Regions from separate parts of the Caldifermentibacillus hisashii genome, predicted to be linked through region 1. Evidence: riboswitches for the same ligand, from Rfam matches in the RefSeq annotation. Region 1 holds a riboswitch; each other region holds the start of a gene.
The links. Region 1 has a riboswitch for S-adenosylmethionine ahead of NSQ14_RS09935 (O-acetylhomoserine aminocarboxypropyltransferase/cysteine synthase family protein). Riboswitches for the same ligand answer to the same signal wherever they lie in the genome.
Positions count from the first base shown of each region.

Region 1 (4,217 bases):
ATTTTTTTACGAGCCAGTTCTCCCATTTTAACTAGATGATATGGTTTCGGCCAGTATATTTGTCCACCGTGGAAATGACCGGAAAGAAGATAATCAAACGGGACATCTGTCATTTTCAGCACAACATTTGGGTCATGCGTTAACACAAGATGGAAACCAGCCGGTGCATGATTATACGCTTTTTCTATATTGCTTCTCCCTGTACTGTAATCATCAATTCCAATAATATTGATAAGCTGACCATTTGTTTCAATTGTCACATGTTCATTTTGTAGTGTTTTACACCCATAATTTTCTAATAAATTTTTTAGTTTAGTAAAATTTTTTTCTTTTAGCACATAGTCGTGATTGCCAAAAACGGCAAATATTCCATATTGGGGATTGATTTCCTTAAATAGTTGGAGATAAGGAATTAGTTTCGGAATCGTACGTTTGCGGTCCAAATAATCACCGGTTAATGCAATTAAATCTATTTTTTGGTTTTGTACCATTTGTTTAAGATCCTCTGGAGAAACGGATATATTTTCAAGGTGCATATCGGTTAAATGTAGAATGGTCAATTTTCCATCATGATTCGTATTTGTCTTTAACTGAATGCGATTTATATTTACTTTTTTTGTGTTTTGATATGCTCGTCTAATTAAAATAGAAAAAATAATGAGGCAAAAAATAAAAATAACAGCTTTCACAATATCCCTCCTATAAACCCCAGTATAATGAGAAATAGATCACATGGGAAGTGGGAGTTTTTGGGTTTAATCATATAGAGGATATTCACAAAGTCCGTAAATAGCAACACCTTAAATTAGCAAACATGATTTTTAATTTTTTACAAATACTAAGCGAAACAGATGGGAGGAGTTAAAAATATGTTATCACAACAACAACTTGATGCCTTCCGTTCAATATTATTAGATGAAAAAGCGGATGTGGAAAAACGACTTAAGGGAAACGATCAATTTGGTATGAATAAAGGACATGCCCATGAATCCACCGGTGAATTATCGAGTTATGATAATCATCCCGCAGATGAAGGAACGGAATTATTTGAACGCGGGAAAGATTTAGCTCTAAATGAACATGAAGGCAATCATTTGAAAAATATTGAAAAGGCACTGAATGCAATTGAAAATGGTACATATGGAACTTGTGAAGTTTGTGGTGAAGAAATTCCTGTGGAAAGATTGGAAGCATTACCGACCACAACTTATTGCAAAAAACATAGTCCGGATCAAGTCATCTCCTACCAGAGACCGTTGGAAGAAGGAGTTTTAATGCCGCCGTACGGAAAATTTGATTTTGATGATTCGAATGATGAAGGTTTAAGCTTCGATGCAGAAGATGCTTGGCAAGAGGTGGCGAGTTGGGGAACGAGTGAAACACCTTCAGACTTCATCGAGCCGCAAAAGCATTATAACGATGTGAATATCGAACCGGAAGAAAATGTCGGATATGTCGAGGATTATGAAAACTTTGTCGGCGTTGATATGTATGGGAAAAATATCACTGTTTATCCGAACCGGCAACATGAAAAATATGAGGAAGACCTTAATGAAGAGGGGATTATGACAACTTTCGGCGACCTTCCACCGTTTGAAAAAGATCCGTATGTGGAAGAAGAGACTGATCGACGTTAAGGAAAAAATAGGACATTTTGTAAATTTTTCATAAAAAAATAATTGACGAAATAAAAACAATTCCGTATAATCATTTTAACAATAATTTAAAAAAGTGAGTACAAACTCTTATCAAGAGAGGTGGAGGGAATAGGCCCGATGAAACCCGGCAACCTTCAAACATGGTTTGAAAAGGTGCCAATTCCTACAGGTCAGGATGTAGATCTGAGAGATAAGAGGAGGGATGAATTTCAAACCTCTTCTTATTGAAGGGGTTTTTATTTTTTGTACCTCTTCAATTCTCTCTAAGAGCAAGATGTATGCAAAAGCTCACTTAATTATTGTTACAAAATTTTAGGGGGAATTGTTTATGACGATAGAGTATAAAGACGAAACGATTTTATTACATGGAGGACAAGAAGCAGATCCGACTACCGGTTCCCGGGCTGTTCCAATTTACCAAACGACATCTTATGTGTTTCGGGATGCTGAACATGCGGCAAATTTATTTGGCTTGAAAGAACCGGGTAATATTTACACTAGAATTATGAATCCGACTGTTGATGTTTTTGAAAAACGGGTGGCGGCTCTGGAAGGCGGTACAGCTGCCGTTGCAACCGCTTCGGGATCTGCTGCAATTACATATGCGGTTTTAAATGTTGCTGAGAGCGGAGATGAAATTGTTGCTGACAGTAATTTATACGGCGGTACGTTCAACTTATTTGCTAATACAATAAAAAAATTTGGCATTACAGTAAAATTTGTTGATGCTCGTGACCCGGAAAATTTTCGTAAAGCTGTTACGCCAAAAACGAAAGCATTTTTTGGTGAAATTATCGGCAATCCAAGTCTCCGAGTATTTGATGTTGAAGCAGTAGCAAAAATTGCGAACGAAGTAGGTGTTCCGCTCATTATTGATAACACATTTGCTCCTTATAGTGCAAAACCAATTGAATGGGGTGCGCATGTCGTCGTTCATTCTGCAACAAAATGGATTGGCGGTCACGGAACTTCTATCGGCGGAATCGTTGTTGATGGAGGGAATTTTGATTGGACGAATGAACGGATTACAAGTTTTAATGAACCGGATCCGGGATATCACGGGTTGAAATATGCAGATTTAGGAAATGTTGCGTTTGCTACAAAGCTGCGTGTACAATTATTGCGCGATACCGGTGCTTCCTTGAGTCCGCAAAATGCTTTTTATTTTTTACTTGGTCTTGAAACATTACATCTTCGGATTGAAAGACATAATGAAAATGCATTAAAAGTAGCACAATATTTGAAAGACCATCCATCGGTGGAATGGGTATCTTATCCCGGCTTGGCAGATCATCCATCCTATGAGCTAGCAAAAAAATATTTAAGACACGGTGCCGGTTCGATGATCGTATTCGGTATAAAGGGAGGAAGAGAAGCAGGTAGAAGGATTATCAATCATGTTCAATTGTTTTCCCACGTGGCCAATGTTGGGGATGCGAAGTCACTGATTATTCATCCGGCCTCGACCACCCATTCCCAGTTAAGTGATGAAGAATTAGCGCTATCCGGAACAACTCCGGAATTAATTCGCTTATCCATCGGTATTGAACATGTTGATGATATTATTTATGACTTAGAACAAGCGATTGCCAAGGCGGTGGAAACGACAGCGGCGGTACAATAATTTAAATTGAAAAAAGGATACATGTTTACTAGATGAAGCTTTCTGTTTCAGCTAGACAAGGGGTTTATAGAAGATAGAGTAAACAGCGGGTAAAAAACACTCGCTGTTTTTTTACGTAAAGTATAAATTCCCACAAGGCTGCGAATTCGTATTTTTCAATTTATAAGGTCCAAAAGAGCGCGATTTGGTCACTCCTATGGGACAATTCAGCTTAATTTTCTATTAGATTTGTCCCATAGAGCCGTTCTATGAGACATTTTTGTTTGACTTTCCGATGTTTTTGTCTCATAGAGAGCGATTCGTCCACTCCTATGGGACATTTCTGCTCTATTTTCAAAGCTTTTTGTCCAATAGAAATTAAACTCCGACTCTCAGAAAATATTCTGGCAAGTTTGGCCCTGCAGTAATGAGATATATTTCGACCGCTTGCTGGTTACCCAGGCAAAATAAAGTTAAGCTGAATCCTACCATTTCCCCATTTCCACTTCATAAAGAAGAAATATTTTGTTATTCTATGTTTATATCATAAAGTATCCATTTTTATTTATTATGTGTTTTTTCAGGGAGTGACCTCTTTTGTATTCTTTTTTAGGAAAAATTGCAGCGATTATATTAAAGGTTTTTTCGAAAATAACGGTAAAAAACCTTGATAATCTTCCGAAAGATACTGGTTTTATTATTGCTTGTAATCATATCGGTTGGGTTGATATTGTCGGGTTGGGTGTAGCCTTGTTACCGCGACAAATTCATTTTATGGCCAAGAAGGAATTATTCAAACGAAAACCAGTCGCCAAATTTTTAACGTCTTTAAATGCCTTTCCGGTTGACCGAAAAAATCCCGGGACAAGCAGCATAAAAACACCTGTGAAATTATTGAAGGAAGGAAATATTGTCGGTATTTTCCCGAGTGGAACAAGAAATGATCATGCGCCAAT
Region 1 covers NZ_CP155467.1:2,108,669-2,112,885, reverse strand. The annotation lists gene NSQ14_RS09945 (metallophosphoesterase) at 1-689, opposite strand, end outside; gene NSQ14_RS09940 (yteA family sporulation protein) at 870-1,637, shown strand; SAM riboswitch class I at 1,743-1,855, shown strand; gene NSQ14_RS09935 (O-acetylhomoserine aminocarboxypropyltransferase/cysteine synthase family protein) at 1,987-3,282, shown strand; gene NSQ14_RS09930 (lysophospholipid acyltransferase family protein) at 3,859-4,217, shown strand, end outside.

Region 2 (4,217 bases), 1.1 Mb from region 1:
TATAAACAGCGGCTTGTTCACTAGTCAAACCACCCTCTTTTTCTAAAATCGTCAGGATCGTTTGATGAACATCGCGAGCCATATGCTTTTCATCTCCACACACATAAACAACAGCCCCGTCTTCCAGCCATTGATAAAATTCTTTCCTTTTTTCAAGCATTCGGTGTTGGACATAAACTTTTTCCGCCTGATCCCGCGAAAAAGCAACATCCATTTTCGTTAACACCCCATTTTTTAACCATTTTTGCCATTCAACTTGATATAAGAAGTCTGAGGAGAAATGTTGATCACCAAAAAATAACCAACTTTTCCCTGTAATTCCTTCTGCTTCACGCTCTTGCAAAAATGCCCGAAATGGTGCTACACCTGTTCCCGGCCCGATCATAATAATTGGTGTATCCGGGTTACTTGGCAGTTTAAAGTTTGGATTTTGATCCACATAGACAGACAACATATCGCCGGGTTGAATCCGCTCGGCAATTTGAGAGGAACATACACCTTTTCGATTGCGACCATGGGCTTGGAAACGGACGGCACTGATGGTGAGATGTACTTCATCCGGATTTGCTTTTAAGCTGCTGGCAATTGAATACTGGCGCGCCGGCAATTTTCTTAGAATATGAATAAAATCAACGGGTTTAAGTTGTACCGGTCGAAAATCCCGGACAAAATCAAGTAAATCCCGACCATCTAAATAAGCTTTTACTTTTTCTTCATTGCCCGGTGCTGCAAGTTTCTTTAACTCTTCATTATGAAACAGTTCAGCTGCCGCCTGAATAAATGATTTCGTTAGTCTAGTAATCTCAAATTTGGAGAGCAAGGCTTTTCGCAATGAATAAATATCACCTTCCTCGTTAATTTGCACCGATTCTTCCGGGTTCCATCCGAGTTCATTGATTAAACTGTCAACAAGTTCCGGATCATTTTCCGGTAAGATGGCTAAACTGTCTCCCGGCTCAAAAGTCAGACCGGAATCTTCCAACGATAACACAAGGTGGCGGGTTTCTTTATTCGAACCACGACCATTTAAACTAATATTTTCAAGTACTTCAGCCGGATAAGGATTCTTTTTCGAATAAACCGACTGTTTTTCCTCCAACAGAGTAGCCGCCGCTTGCTTTTCCGAAACAGATATGGCCGATGCATTTGCATTGCTTGTTTCATGTAAGACGGCAACTACTCCGCTCATCCATTGTTCTGCCGGATCCTCAAAATCAACATCACAATCAACCCTTGGATAGAGCCGTTCTCCTCCTAATTCTTCCAAACGTTTGTCAAAGTCCTTCCCGGTTTGACAGAAAAATTCGTATGACTCGTCACCTAATGCAAGCACAGAAAATCGGACATTTTCTAATTTTGGTGCCCGCTTACTATGTAAAAATTCATAAAAAGACCGGGCATTTTCCGGGGGCTCCCCTTCCCCATGGGTACTCGTGATGATTAATAAATCTTGAACTTTCTTCAAATTTTGCGGTTTAAAGTCGTCCATCGAAAATGATTGCACCGGTAATTGTTTTGCTTGTAATTTTTCAACAATCGTACTTGCCAACGATTGCCCATTGCCCGTTTCAGAACCAAACAGTACGGTTACTTCACGAGTTTGAATGGATTGTTCCATTTTCGGGGCAGCTGTTTGATCAACTTGCACGCTTTGTTCATACCCGGCAATGAACGGGTAGGACAGGAACCCGCACAACCATATTTTTTGTGCTTCGGTTAATGTCGGGATTAACCTGTTCAAATATTCTCGTTGTTCTTCATTAAATGGGCTGTTATTCACGTTAAATTGCAAAACGTTTCACCTCATCATTTCTTATGTTACAATCTATAAAACAGTATTCATATTAAAATAGTATGTTTTTAAATTATGATTATCCAACTTTGCGACAAATGAACCGGGTCTTTATTTGGATTTTTCAATTTTGCAACAAATCAAATCGGTCCTCCATTCGGTTCCCCATTTTGTTTCAAAGAACCGGATCTTTAATTCTGGTTTCCCAATTTTCCAACAAATTAATTTAGTCCCAATTTGATTCCCATTTTGTTTCAATGAACCGGTCCTCAATTCGCCGGGGTATGTAGACCGCATTCTATTTTATTAAAACCGGCCCATCTTCCGGCACGTTGATTATTTGGATCTGTAACCGGCAATGTGCACGGCTCACAACCAATGCTCGGGTATCCTTGATCATGTAAAATATTATATGGCAACTCATTTTGACGGATATATGACCAAACATCTTCCCAAGTCCAGTATATTAATGGACAAATTTTAATAGATTTAAATCTTTCGTCCTTATTGACAAAATCTGTATTCTTTCTGCTTGGAGACTGTTCCCTGCGAAGTCCGGAAATCCAAGCCGGGACTCCATACAAAACTTCTTCCAACGGCCTTATTTTTCGCAAAAAACAACATAAATCAGGCTCTGTTTTCCACAACTCCGGCCCGTACTTTTTTGCTTGTTCCTCCAAAGTCAGCTTCGGTTTTTTTAGTTGAATATTTAAACTCGGGTATTTGATTTTTACTTTTTCAATCAATTCATATGTTTCCTTAAAATGAACGCCGGTATCGAGAAAAACAATCGTTGCTTCCGGTTGAACTTTTGCAATCAGATCCACTAAGACAATTCCCTCTGCCCCAAAGCTACAGGCGTAAACAACGGAATTTCCATATGTCTCATATGCCCATTGTAAAACAGGCAACGCCCCTTTTGTTTCATCTGTAAACCGTTGATTCTTGAAAGGATCATCTGTAAAGTTATCATATAAAATCCGCTGTTCAATCATCATTTCACCCCTAAAAAAATCCCTTCTTCATTTTGATAAATAAGAAGGGATAGATTTAATCATATTCCTTCTTATCTTCCAGACATTTGTCTGCAGGAGTTGGCACAGTGTTTTTAAACCTGTTGCCGAGGTTTCTTCGGGCCTGTCCCTCCACCTCTCTTGATAAGAATATCATCTTTTCCTATAATTTTAGTATGAATTAAGTTTAAACTGTGTTATTTTAAAAGTCAATAAGTTTTTTGAAAATATGACCTATTTCCCTTTTTGACTCTTTTCTATATAGGCTAAGTACTTGCCGACAACGTCCATATCATAACATTTATACAAAACTCTTGAACCGACCACATCTTCTATTTCATTAAATAAAAAACGTCCCTCTTCATCTAAAATAAAATCAATCCCGACAAAATCAAACTGTGCAAGTTGTGCGATTTTCTTAACCAATCTCTTTTCATCGTCACTCAGTGAATACGGTTCAACCTTCCCACCTAAAGAAAAATTTGCTTTAAAGCTCTTTTCCGAATATCTTTTGACAGCTGCCAAAATTTCGTTTCCCATAACAAACACACGAATGTCAACGCCGGGATTTGTACAAACTTCCTGCAAAATAAACTCGTCACCGGAAAATGTGGCTAGTTTTTCTGTCAATTCCTTTTCGTTAGCAATGAAAAATACTTCTCTACCTCCGTGTCCGGCAACTGATTTTAAAATGAGCGGAAAATCACCGCCAAACTGCTCAACACAAAAATCATGCCGGTTTCCAATCCAAGTTTTCACAGATTTAATGCCATGTGAGTTGATAAATTGATGGGTTTTCCCTTTATGATTACAAATTTCTGTTATAAAAGCAGAATTAAACACTCGGCACCCCATCTTTTCAAAATGCGTTGCAATGATACTATTCCGGCTCCGATTAATAACAAAATTCGGTGTCACTAATCGCTTTCTTCTAGCTTCTGCGTAAAATTGTTCATCAATTCCAAGGAAAAGTTCATCCGTTAAAACAAGGCCAATCGTTAACCCATGTTCCTGTGCCCTTTCGATAAATTGTTCTGCAAACCATTGATTTTTCTTATAATCATCCCGTCCGTAAATCAGTAAACCACTATGCATTACCAATTCTCTCCAATATGTAATCAAAAATATATTCCGACACGTCGATGCCGGTGCAATCAAACACATTTTTTATATGGGCATTGGAATTCACTTCACAGATTATCGGTTCATCATTATCACCAAATAAAAGGTCAACACCGGAAAAATCCGCTCCCACCGCTTGTGATGCTTTTATGGCCAACTCCTTAAAAGTTCGCGGGGGATCGAACTTTTGCATCATCCCGCCATTTGTTACATTCGCACGAAAATCTATCTCATTGAATCTGAGCATGGAAGCCACAACTTGATCCCCAACCACATACAATCGGGCATCT
Region 2 covers NZ_CP155467.1:992,968-997,184, reverse strand. The annotation lists gene NSQ14_RS04635 (assimilatory sulfite reductase (NADPH) flavoprotein subunit) at 1-1,792, opposite strand, end outside; gene NSQ14_RS04630 (phosphoadenylyl-sulfate reductase) at 2,062-2,787, opposite strand; SAM riboswitch class I at 2,856-2,956, opposite strand; gene NSQ14_RS04625 (ATP-grasp domain-containing protein) at 3,040-3,900, opposite strand; gene NSQ14_RS04620 (RimK family alpha-L-glutamate ligase) at 3,893-4,217, opposite strand, start outside.
Region 2: another riboswitch for S-adenosylmethionine. It lies ahead of NSQ14_RS04630 (phosphoadenylyl-sulfate reductase); the one in region 1 lies ahead of NSQ14_RS09935 (O-acetylhomoserine aminocarboxypropyltransferase/cysteine synthase family protein).

Region 3 (4,217 bases), 910 kb from region 1:
TATCAAGTATGAATTGTTGAATTTCATCAGAGTGCAATACATCTACCAAAGCTTTAATTTCTTCTCTGTTTTCATCACCTTTTCTAACTGCAATGACATTTACATAAGGAGATTCACTGTCTTCAATTGCAATACTGTCTTTAACCGGATTTAATCCAGCATCAAGCGCATAGTTGGAATTGATAACGACCAGATCACCTTCACCGTTATTATAAATTGTCGGTAGCATATCCGGTGCATAGTCATATTCGAATTTCAAGTTTTTCGGATTGCTCGCAATATCATCAAGGGTTGCTCCCGTTTTATCAGTTCCATCCTTTAATGTAATTAATCCTTTTGCTTCAAACAATGTAAGGATACGACCATGATCAGGAACATTGCTGCTCATTATGACAGTAGCCCCATCTTTAACCTCATCTAATGATTTATATTTTTTGGAATAGATTCCAATTGGTTCAATATGAATCCCGCCTGCATTGACGAAATCATAGTTAAATTCTTTATTTTGTGCTTCTAAGTAAGGAATATGTTGGAAAAAGTTTGCATCCAGATCTTTATCTTTTAATGCCGGATTAATTAATTCATACTTACTGAATGTTTTAATTTTCAAATCAATCCCTTGTTTAGCTAAAATCGGCTTTGCTTTTTCCAAAATTACTGCATGTGGTTCATTCGTTGCACCAATGACTAATGTTTTTGTATCCTTTCCACTGTCTCCGTCACTTTCACCCGCTGTTTTGTCGTCCTTCCCTCCGCAAGCTGCCAGAGTGAAAACAAGAATTGTACTGAACAATAATGTAAGTAATTTTTTCATTTTGGTTTCCCCCTCATTCATCTTTTATCAATTTTTTTTGTTATTATATCTCCAATAAATTGGATGATAAATACGATAATTAAGATTAATAGTGTTGCAAATAAAGTTACATCATTTTGATTACGAGAAAATCCATCTAAATAGGCATAATCACCTAAGCCGCCAGCTCCGATGACACCGGCTATCGCAGTGTAACCGACTAACGCAATCGCTGTAACTGTAATTCCGGAGATAATCGCAGGCATTGATTCCGGAAGCAATACTTTAAAAATAATGGTACTTGTCTTGGCCCCCATCGCTTTTGCAGCTTCAATGACTCCTTTATCAATTTCCCTTAAGCCAATTTCAACCATTCTTGCATAAAATGGTGCGGAACCAATGATTAAAGCCGGTAATGCCGCTTCCATACCGATCATGGTGCCTACTAATACCCTCGTGAACGGAATAAGTAAAACAATCAATATAACAAACGGAATGGACCGAAAGATGTTGACAACTGCTGAGATGATCCAATTAATGAATTTATTTTGCCATAAATTTCCTTCTGATGTTAAAAACAGTAATAATCCTAAAATAATACCGATAATGAAAATCCAAACAAGAGAGATCCCGGTCATATATAAAGTTTCAACCGTCTTTTCCCAGGCTTTTTCCCAATCAACATTCGGGAAGAGTGTTTCAATCATTTTGTACCACCTCCACCCCGACTTGATTTTTGTTTAGGAAGTCGATTGCCGCCTCAATATCACTTGGATTTCCTTCAATATGGATAAATAAAGTTCCATAGGCACCGTTTCGTGTTTGTGATACTTTTCCTTGCAAAATATTAACAGTAACCGGCAGCTCTCTTATTAATCGTGTAATTATCGCTTGTTCAGCTACATCACCGATAAACGATAATTTTGCAATTTTCCCGTCCGGATATTTCTCTAATAAATGGTCAATTGTCTCTTTCGTTTCTTCCGGTTCTGTCACCTGACCAATAAAGCGTTTTGTAATTTCTTCTTTTGGATGTCGGAATATATCAAGAACAGGTGCAATTTCAACAATTTTTCCACTGTCCATGACGGCCACACGATGACAGATTTTTCGAATGACATGCATTTCATGGGTAATTAAAATAATCGTTAAACCTAATTTCCTGTTAATATCCACAAGCAGATCAAGAATTGCGTCCGTCGTTTGCGGGTCAAGTGCTGATGTTGCTTCATCACATAATAATACTTTTGGATTATTAGCGAGTGCCCGGGCAATGCCGACCCTTTGTTTTTGACCGCCGCTTAGTTGGGATGGGTAAGCATCTTCTCTACCCTCTAAGCCGACAAGTTTAATTAAATTCTCTACCCGTTTTTCCCTTAAAGCCTTTGGAACACCTGCAATTTCCAGTGGGAATGATATATTACCGCGTACCGTTCTCGACCAGAGAAGATTGAAATGTTGGAAAATCATACCAATTTCTCGACGGGCCAAGCGTAATTCTTTCCCGCGAATATTTGTAATATCTTTATCGGCAATGGTGAGTGAACCTTCCGTAGGTGTTTCCAGTCCATTGAACATACGGATCAATGTGCTTTTCCCGGCACCGCTATAACCGATGATTCCAAAGATTTCTCCCTCATCTATCGTAAAATTCACATGATTTACAGCCGTTAATGGCCCGGATTTGGTTGTGAAAACTTTCGTGATATTTTGTACATTGATCATTTCACACCCTCCTTCAGTCTAAACTTCTCCTTTTTGTAGGAAATGATCAAAATGTGAGACGAATTATTTTATTTCTTGTTTAAAAATAAAAGCCTTCCTACACTGATAAGTAGAAAGGCACGCGAATATAATCGAATGTCCTTTCTCTTATCTCTCAAAGTCTTTAAACTTTGTGTGAATTGGCACCATTTCAATAAAAAATTGACGGTTGCCGGGCTTCATCGGGCACATCCCTCCACCTCTCTTGATAAGAGTTAGACGCTAGTATTTATTTTATTTAATATAAGATTCATATTATCATTAAAAAATAGTTGAGTCAATAAAGATTTTTTTATATACTAATGAAAAATTTCCAACTAAATTTTTTCGGTAACCCCAAAACTCGGTAATTGCGGTGTTCATTTTTTTGAAACACGGGCTTTTTCGACTATATCCACCAATTAGGATATATTTATCCAAGAACCGCACCCGCTCTAGCCGTTAATTCCCCCGAACCCGATTGATTCCTTATCCTTCTACCCGTTGGAGCCAGAAAAATGATTCAAGCAAAAGCATTGTTCGGTAATTACATTCAATTTGAACATGACGTAACTTTATTGCTTCTTGCAGCCGTATTTTTCCATCAAGGATAGATTGAATCATCTTTTCCTCTCCTGACAACTCACAATCTATTTCACCATTATATTCCTTTATGAATTCAACCTTGTCTTTAGAAAAAATGAGATAACAAGCGTCTTTTCGGTTCCGAATCAGAACAGTGACCGGCTCGTTCGGAACTAAAATTCGAACAACCGGTTGATGATTGATCCTCTTTAGAAAATTATCGACAGCCACCATACTGAGATACCCCCGAGCAATATTGAGCCGAGTACCGTTTTGTAGCAATGTTACGTTCATAATCAGGCTCTATTTATATTAATTCTCTATATGTTAAAATTCTCCTTTTTTAAAAAAAATAAAATAGCCGCCCTTTCAAAAGGTTATTTTGTCAATTTCACATAAACCTTTTAGGACAGCATCGGATTAAAGTTTTTTTAATTTTTCATATAAGTAAGGAACATCTTGAAAGGCATAAATTTTTTCTTTCACTTGATGTTCATTGAAGAGGACTAAACAGGGAACACTTTCGATAAAAAATGTCTCCGCAATTTCCGGTAAATAATTTATATCGGCTTTCCCAATCGGTAAGTCCGGCAATAATTTCGTGATCACTTCTAACATTTTTCCTGCTACTTGACAAGTACCACATAAAGGGGTGTATAAGTAAAAGGCACCTTTCTTCCCGCTCTTTAAATATTGGTAAAATGTTTCACCAGTCCATTGTTCCATTTGATTCATCCCTTATTTCCATATGGCTTAAGATTACAATAAATATTTTGAATGTACTTGTATATTTGCTTGTAAAAGAACAGTCGCAACATGATTTTCCGGGACTGAAGCAACTTCCCGATAGGTACGATCAATGTATATATGTTTTGCTTCCGGAAATTCACGTTTGAATTGTTTTCTCAATTTGTCTCCTGAGTCATCAGCATCAAAAAGCACAAATACTTCTTTATCATATAACATATCAATTAGTTCATCCAATTTGCTCAGCCCAATCGTTCCATTTGTACAGATGATTTCTACAGATTCATTTATTACCTCTTGTACTTTTTTCTTATCCGATTTTCCCTCTACAATTATAACTTTCTCAACA
Region 3 covers NZ_CP155467.1:3,013,964-3,018,180, forward strand. The annotation lists gene NSQ14_RS14685 (MetQ/NlpA family ABC transporter substrate-binding protein) at 1-814, opposite strand, end outside; gene NSQ14_RS14690 (methionine ABC transporter permease) at 832-1,500, opposite strand; gene NSQ14_RS14695 (methionine ABC transporter ATP-binding protein) at 1,493-2,518, opposite strand; SAM riboswitch class I at 2,663-2,772, opposite strand; gene NSQ14_RS14700 (SCP2 sterol-binding domain-containing protein) at 3,026-3,355, opposite strand; gene NSQ14_RS14705 (thioredoxin family protein) at 3,542-3,847, opposite strand; gene NSQ14_RS14710 (toprim domain-containing protein) at 3,881-4,217, opposite strand, start outside.
Region 3: another riboswitch for S-adenosylmethionine. It lies ahead of NSQ14_RS14695 (methionine ABC transporter ATP-binding protein); the one in region 1 lies ahead of NSQ14_RS09935 (O-acetylhomoserine aminocarboxypropyltransferase/cysteine synthase family protein).

Region 4 (4,217 bases), 760 kb from region 1:
AATTTCCGCATCAATATCGGTAAATTTCTTAAAGTTTTCCCGGAACTTCCCTGCTAATTCTTTTGCTTTTCCTTTATAGGCCAATTCATCTTTCCATGTTTTATTCGGTAAAAGCACCTCATCCGGAACACCGGGAACATGAACCGGGATATGAAGTCCAAAAATTTCATCCTTGACGGTCTCCACATGTTTCAATTTTCCTTCAATCGCAGCTTGCACCATTGCCCTAGTGTAAGCAAGCTTCATACGGTTGCCTACACCGTAAACGCCGCCTGTCCAACCGGTATTGACTAAAAATACTTGCACCTTATGCTCATCAATTTTTTTGCCGAGCATTTCCGCATAACGCTTGGCCGGTAAAGGTAAGAACGGTGCACCGTAGCAGGTGGAAAAGGTCGCTTCCGGTTCAGTCACCCCACGTTCTGTCCCGGCAAGTTTGCTTGTATACCCGCTCAAGAAATGATACATGGCTTGTTCTTTTGTCAATTTTGAAATCGGTGGAAGTACGCCGAATGCATCGGCCGTTAAGAAAATAATCGTTGACGGGTGACCGGCTACACTTGGTTGAACAATATTATCGATCGCATCAATCGGGTAAGCGGCCCGTGTATTCTCCGTTAAACTACCATTATCAAAATCCGGTATTCTTGTATTCTCGTTTACTACAACATTTTCTAAAACGGCCCCGAATTTAATCGCATCATAGATTTGCGGTTCTTTTTCTCGGGATAGATGAATGCACTTCGCATAGCATCCGCCTTCAATATTAAACACGCCGTGATTCGACCAGCCATGTTCATCATCCCCGATTAAACGCCGGTTTTTATCTGTTGATAGCGTTGTTTTACCGGTACCGGATAAGCCAAAGAACAGTGCAACATCCCCGTCATCCCCGACATTGGCAGAGCAATGCATAGAGAAAATATCTTGCTCGGGAAGCAAATAGTTCATAATTGTAAAAATTGATTTTTTCATTTCACCGGCATATTCTGTTCCACCAATCAGAACAACCTTCTCTTCAAAAGAAATAATAATAAATGTTTCCGATCTAACGCCATCAATGACCGGATCAGCTTTGAAATCCGGTGCAAAAATAACTGTAAATTGACTTTGGTGATTTTTCAATTCTTCTTCGGTTGGGCGGATAAACAACTGATGGGCAAATAAATTATGCCATGCATATTCGGTTATCACCTGGATTGGCAGTTGATATAATTTGTCTTCGCCGGCAAATCCTTTAAACACGTACAGTTCTTTCTTGTGTTTTAAATAATGCAAAACTTTATGATACAATCTGTTAAATACTTTTTTTGAGATTGGTTGGTTGACACTGCCCCAATCGATTTTATTCAGCACAGAGTTTTCTTGAACAATATATTTATCTTTCGGTGATCTCCCCGTATACTTCCCGGTTGTTACACTGATTGCACCTTTGTCAGTTAGTAAGCCTTCTTTATTGTTAATAATTTTTTCCATTAACTGTGGAACGGATAATTGTACTAAAATATTATTTCCATTTACTAATTCATACAGACTGTTTACCGTACTTACCATTTTCATTAGTAAACCTTCCCCTTTGTTATTTTCTCATACCCTTCGAAAAATAGTATAACATATATATTTTATTAGTCTATACTATTCAAAGAAAAAAATTGCCCCATTTTCCATTCATTTTTAAGCTCATTTTTCTAATTTAGATAACGGAATTGAATTGGTTTTCTAAAAAACTTTTTTAATCTCTGTTTAAAACAATTGACATATTTCTCATATCATGTATGATTTATCTATAACGGATACTCTTATCCCGAGATGGTGGAGGGACAGGCCCGAGGAAACCCGGCAACCTACTTATTGCAAGTAAGGTGCTAACCGATGCAAGGTGATTCCTTGAACGATAAGAGTGAAAGGAAGACGTGCGCAACCTTTCCTCATGGGAAGGTGTTTTTTTTTGCTAATAGGAAAGTAGAAATTTTTCAATTTCTACTTTCCTAACGCATAAGTGCAATTACGGCTCTGCTTTCGCCTAATGGCTCGGCAGTCACCGAGTTTTCTTTAGATTTTTGTATAATTATATCTCCAATTTGAATGGGGAATGCTTATTAATATAATAAAGCAGATGTTTTAAAAACGTTCCGATGTTGATCCTGGGCATTGGCTTGTATCCGTTTCAAATAAAAAGCTGGCTTTTACTTTTATAAAATGAATGCCAGCGCGATTTTAAGGAGGAAAATTATGGGGACACGACATCTATTTACTTCAGAGTCGGTAACGGAAGGACATCCGGATAAAATTTGCGATCAAATATCAGATGCGATTCTGGATGCGATTTTAAGCGAAGATCCGAATGCCCGTGTTGCTGCGGAAACATCCATTACAACCGGGTTAGTGCTTGTATTTGGAGAAATTTCCACAACTTCTTATGTTGATATTCCAAAAATAGTACGGGATACGGTTCGGGAAATTGGTTATACGCGGGCAAAATATGGGTTTGATGCAGAGACCTGTGGCGTATTGACAGCCATCGATGAACAATCACCGGATATTGCGATGGGCGTTAACCAAGCTTTGGAAGCGCGCGAAGGCTTGATGACTGATGATGAAATCGAAGCAATCGGTGCCGGAGACCAAGGGTTGATGTTTGGTTTTGCCTGCAATGAAACGAGTGAGTTGATGCCGCTTCCGATATCATTAGCGCATCGGCTGGCACGGAGGCTTGCTGAAGTTAGAAAAGAAGAAATTATTCCATATTTGCGTCCGGACGGGAAAACTCAAGTAACTGTAGAATATGATGAAAATGGCAAACCGGTTCGAATCGATACAATTGTTATTTCAACACAACACCACCCAGAAGTAAATTTGGATCAGATAAAAAAGGATATTCATGAATTCGTTATTAAAAAGGTTGTTCCAAACGAGTTTATTGATGATAAAACGAAATTTTTTATTAATCCGACTGGCCGTTTTGTTGTCGGTGGACCACAAGGTGATGCCGGGTTAACGGGGAGAAAAATCATTGTCGATACATATGGGGGTTATGCTCATCATGGTGGCGGTGCGTTCTCCGGAAAAGACCCGACGAAAGTGGATCGTTCCGCTTCTTATGCTGCCCGATATGTGGCGAAAAATATTGTTGCAGCCGGACTTGCCGATAAATGTGAAGTACAGCTTGCTTATGCGATTGGGGTTGCCCAACCGGTTTCAATTTCTATTGATACATTCGGGACGGGGCAAGTTGATGAAGCAGTTTTAGTTGATCTAGTCCGTAAACATTTTGACTTAAGACCGGCCGGAATTATCAAAATGCTTGATTTACGCAGACCGATTTATAAACAAACAGCGGCATACGGACATTTTGGTCGGACGGATATAAACTTGCCGTGGGAACGAACAGATAAAGCTGAGTTATTGAAAAAAGCAGCAATGGGATAATTATTGTGGAGAACTTCTAATATCGAATCATTTAAAATATTGATTTATCAAGTTTTTTAAACAAGAAAGGGGCATCCAAAAGTCGAAAAAATGACTTTCTGGACAGCCCCTTTCTTGAGTTATAAAGTCCATGGGAGAAGTTAAATCCTAATAAAGAGATTTTAGAAATTGATTTCAGATTTGTATAACTATGGTTTGCTACTCATTGTATTTCTTTAAATAGTAATTCCTGATAGGCCTCGGGCGACTTTACAATATCGGCCAGTGTATACTTATCCAAAACATGAAGATACGCCTGTAAAGCTTCTCTTAATATATGAGAAAGTCCGCAAACCGGAGTAATGACACAAGCATTCGGGGTGTCGGGATTAAAACAATCAACTAAATAAAAACCATCTTCTGTTTGCCGGACAAGTTTACCGATATTGATGTCGCCGGGTGGAAGGGCCAAACGAAAACCCCCGTTTCTTCCCCGTACGGTTTCAATAATTCCAAGCTTTCCTAAGTGATGAACCACTTTCATTAAATGATTTTTTGAAATACCATAGGCATCTGAAATTTCCTGAATATTGCAAAGTCTATCTGTTTCAAGTGAAGCTAAATAGATCAATGTTCGTAAAGAAAAATCTGTATAAGAAGTCAGTTTCATTATCATCACCAATCATAGATTTTGCATGGATAGATTATTATCACTACGGCTATCTCAATTATACTACATTTATTATTTTAACGGGCAGGAAGATTCCTATCTCAATATTTTCGAGTTTATAAAGAAGGTAGAGGATGAA
Region 4 covers NZ_CP155467.1:2,870,686-2,874,902, reverse strand. The annotation lists gene pckA (phosphoenolpyruvate carboxykinase (ATP)) at 1-1,554, opposite strand, end outside; SAM riboswitch class I at 1,797-1,901, shown strand; gene metK (methionine adenosyltransferase) at 2,233-3,429, shown strand; gene NSQ14_RS13920 (Rrf2 family transcriptional regulator) at 3,632-4,078, opposite strand.
Region 4: another riboswitch for S-adenosylmethionine. It lies ahead of metK (methionine adenosyltransferase); the one in region 1 lies ahead of NSQ14_RS09935 (O-acetylhomoserine aminocarboxypropyltransferase/cysteine synthase family protein).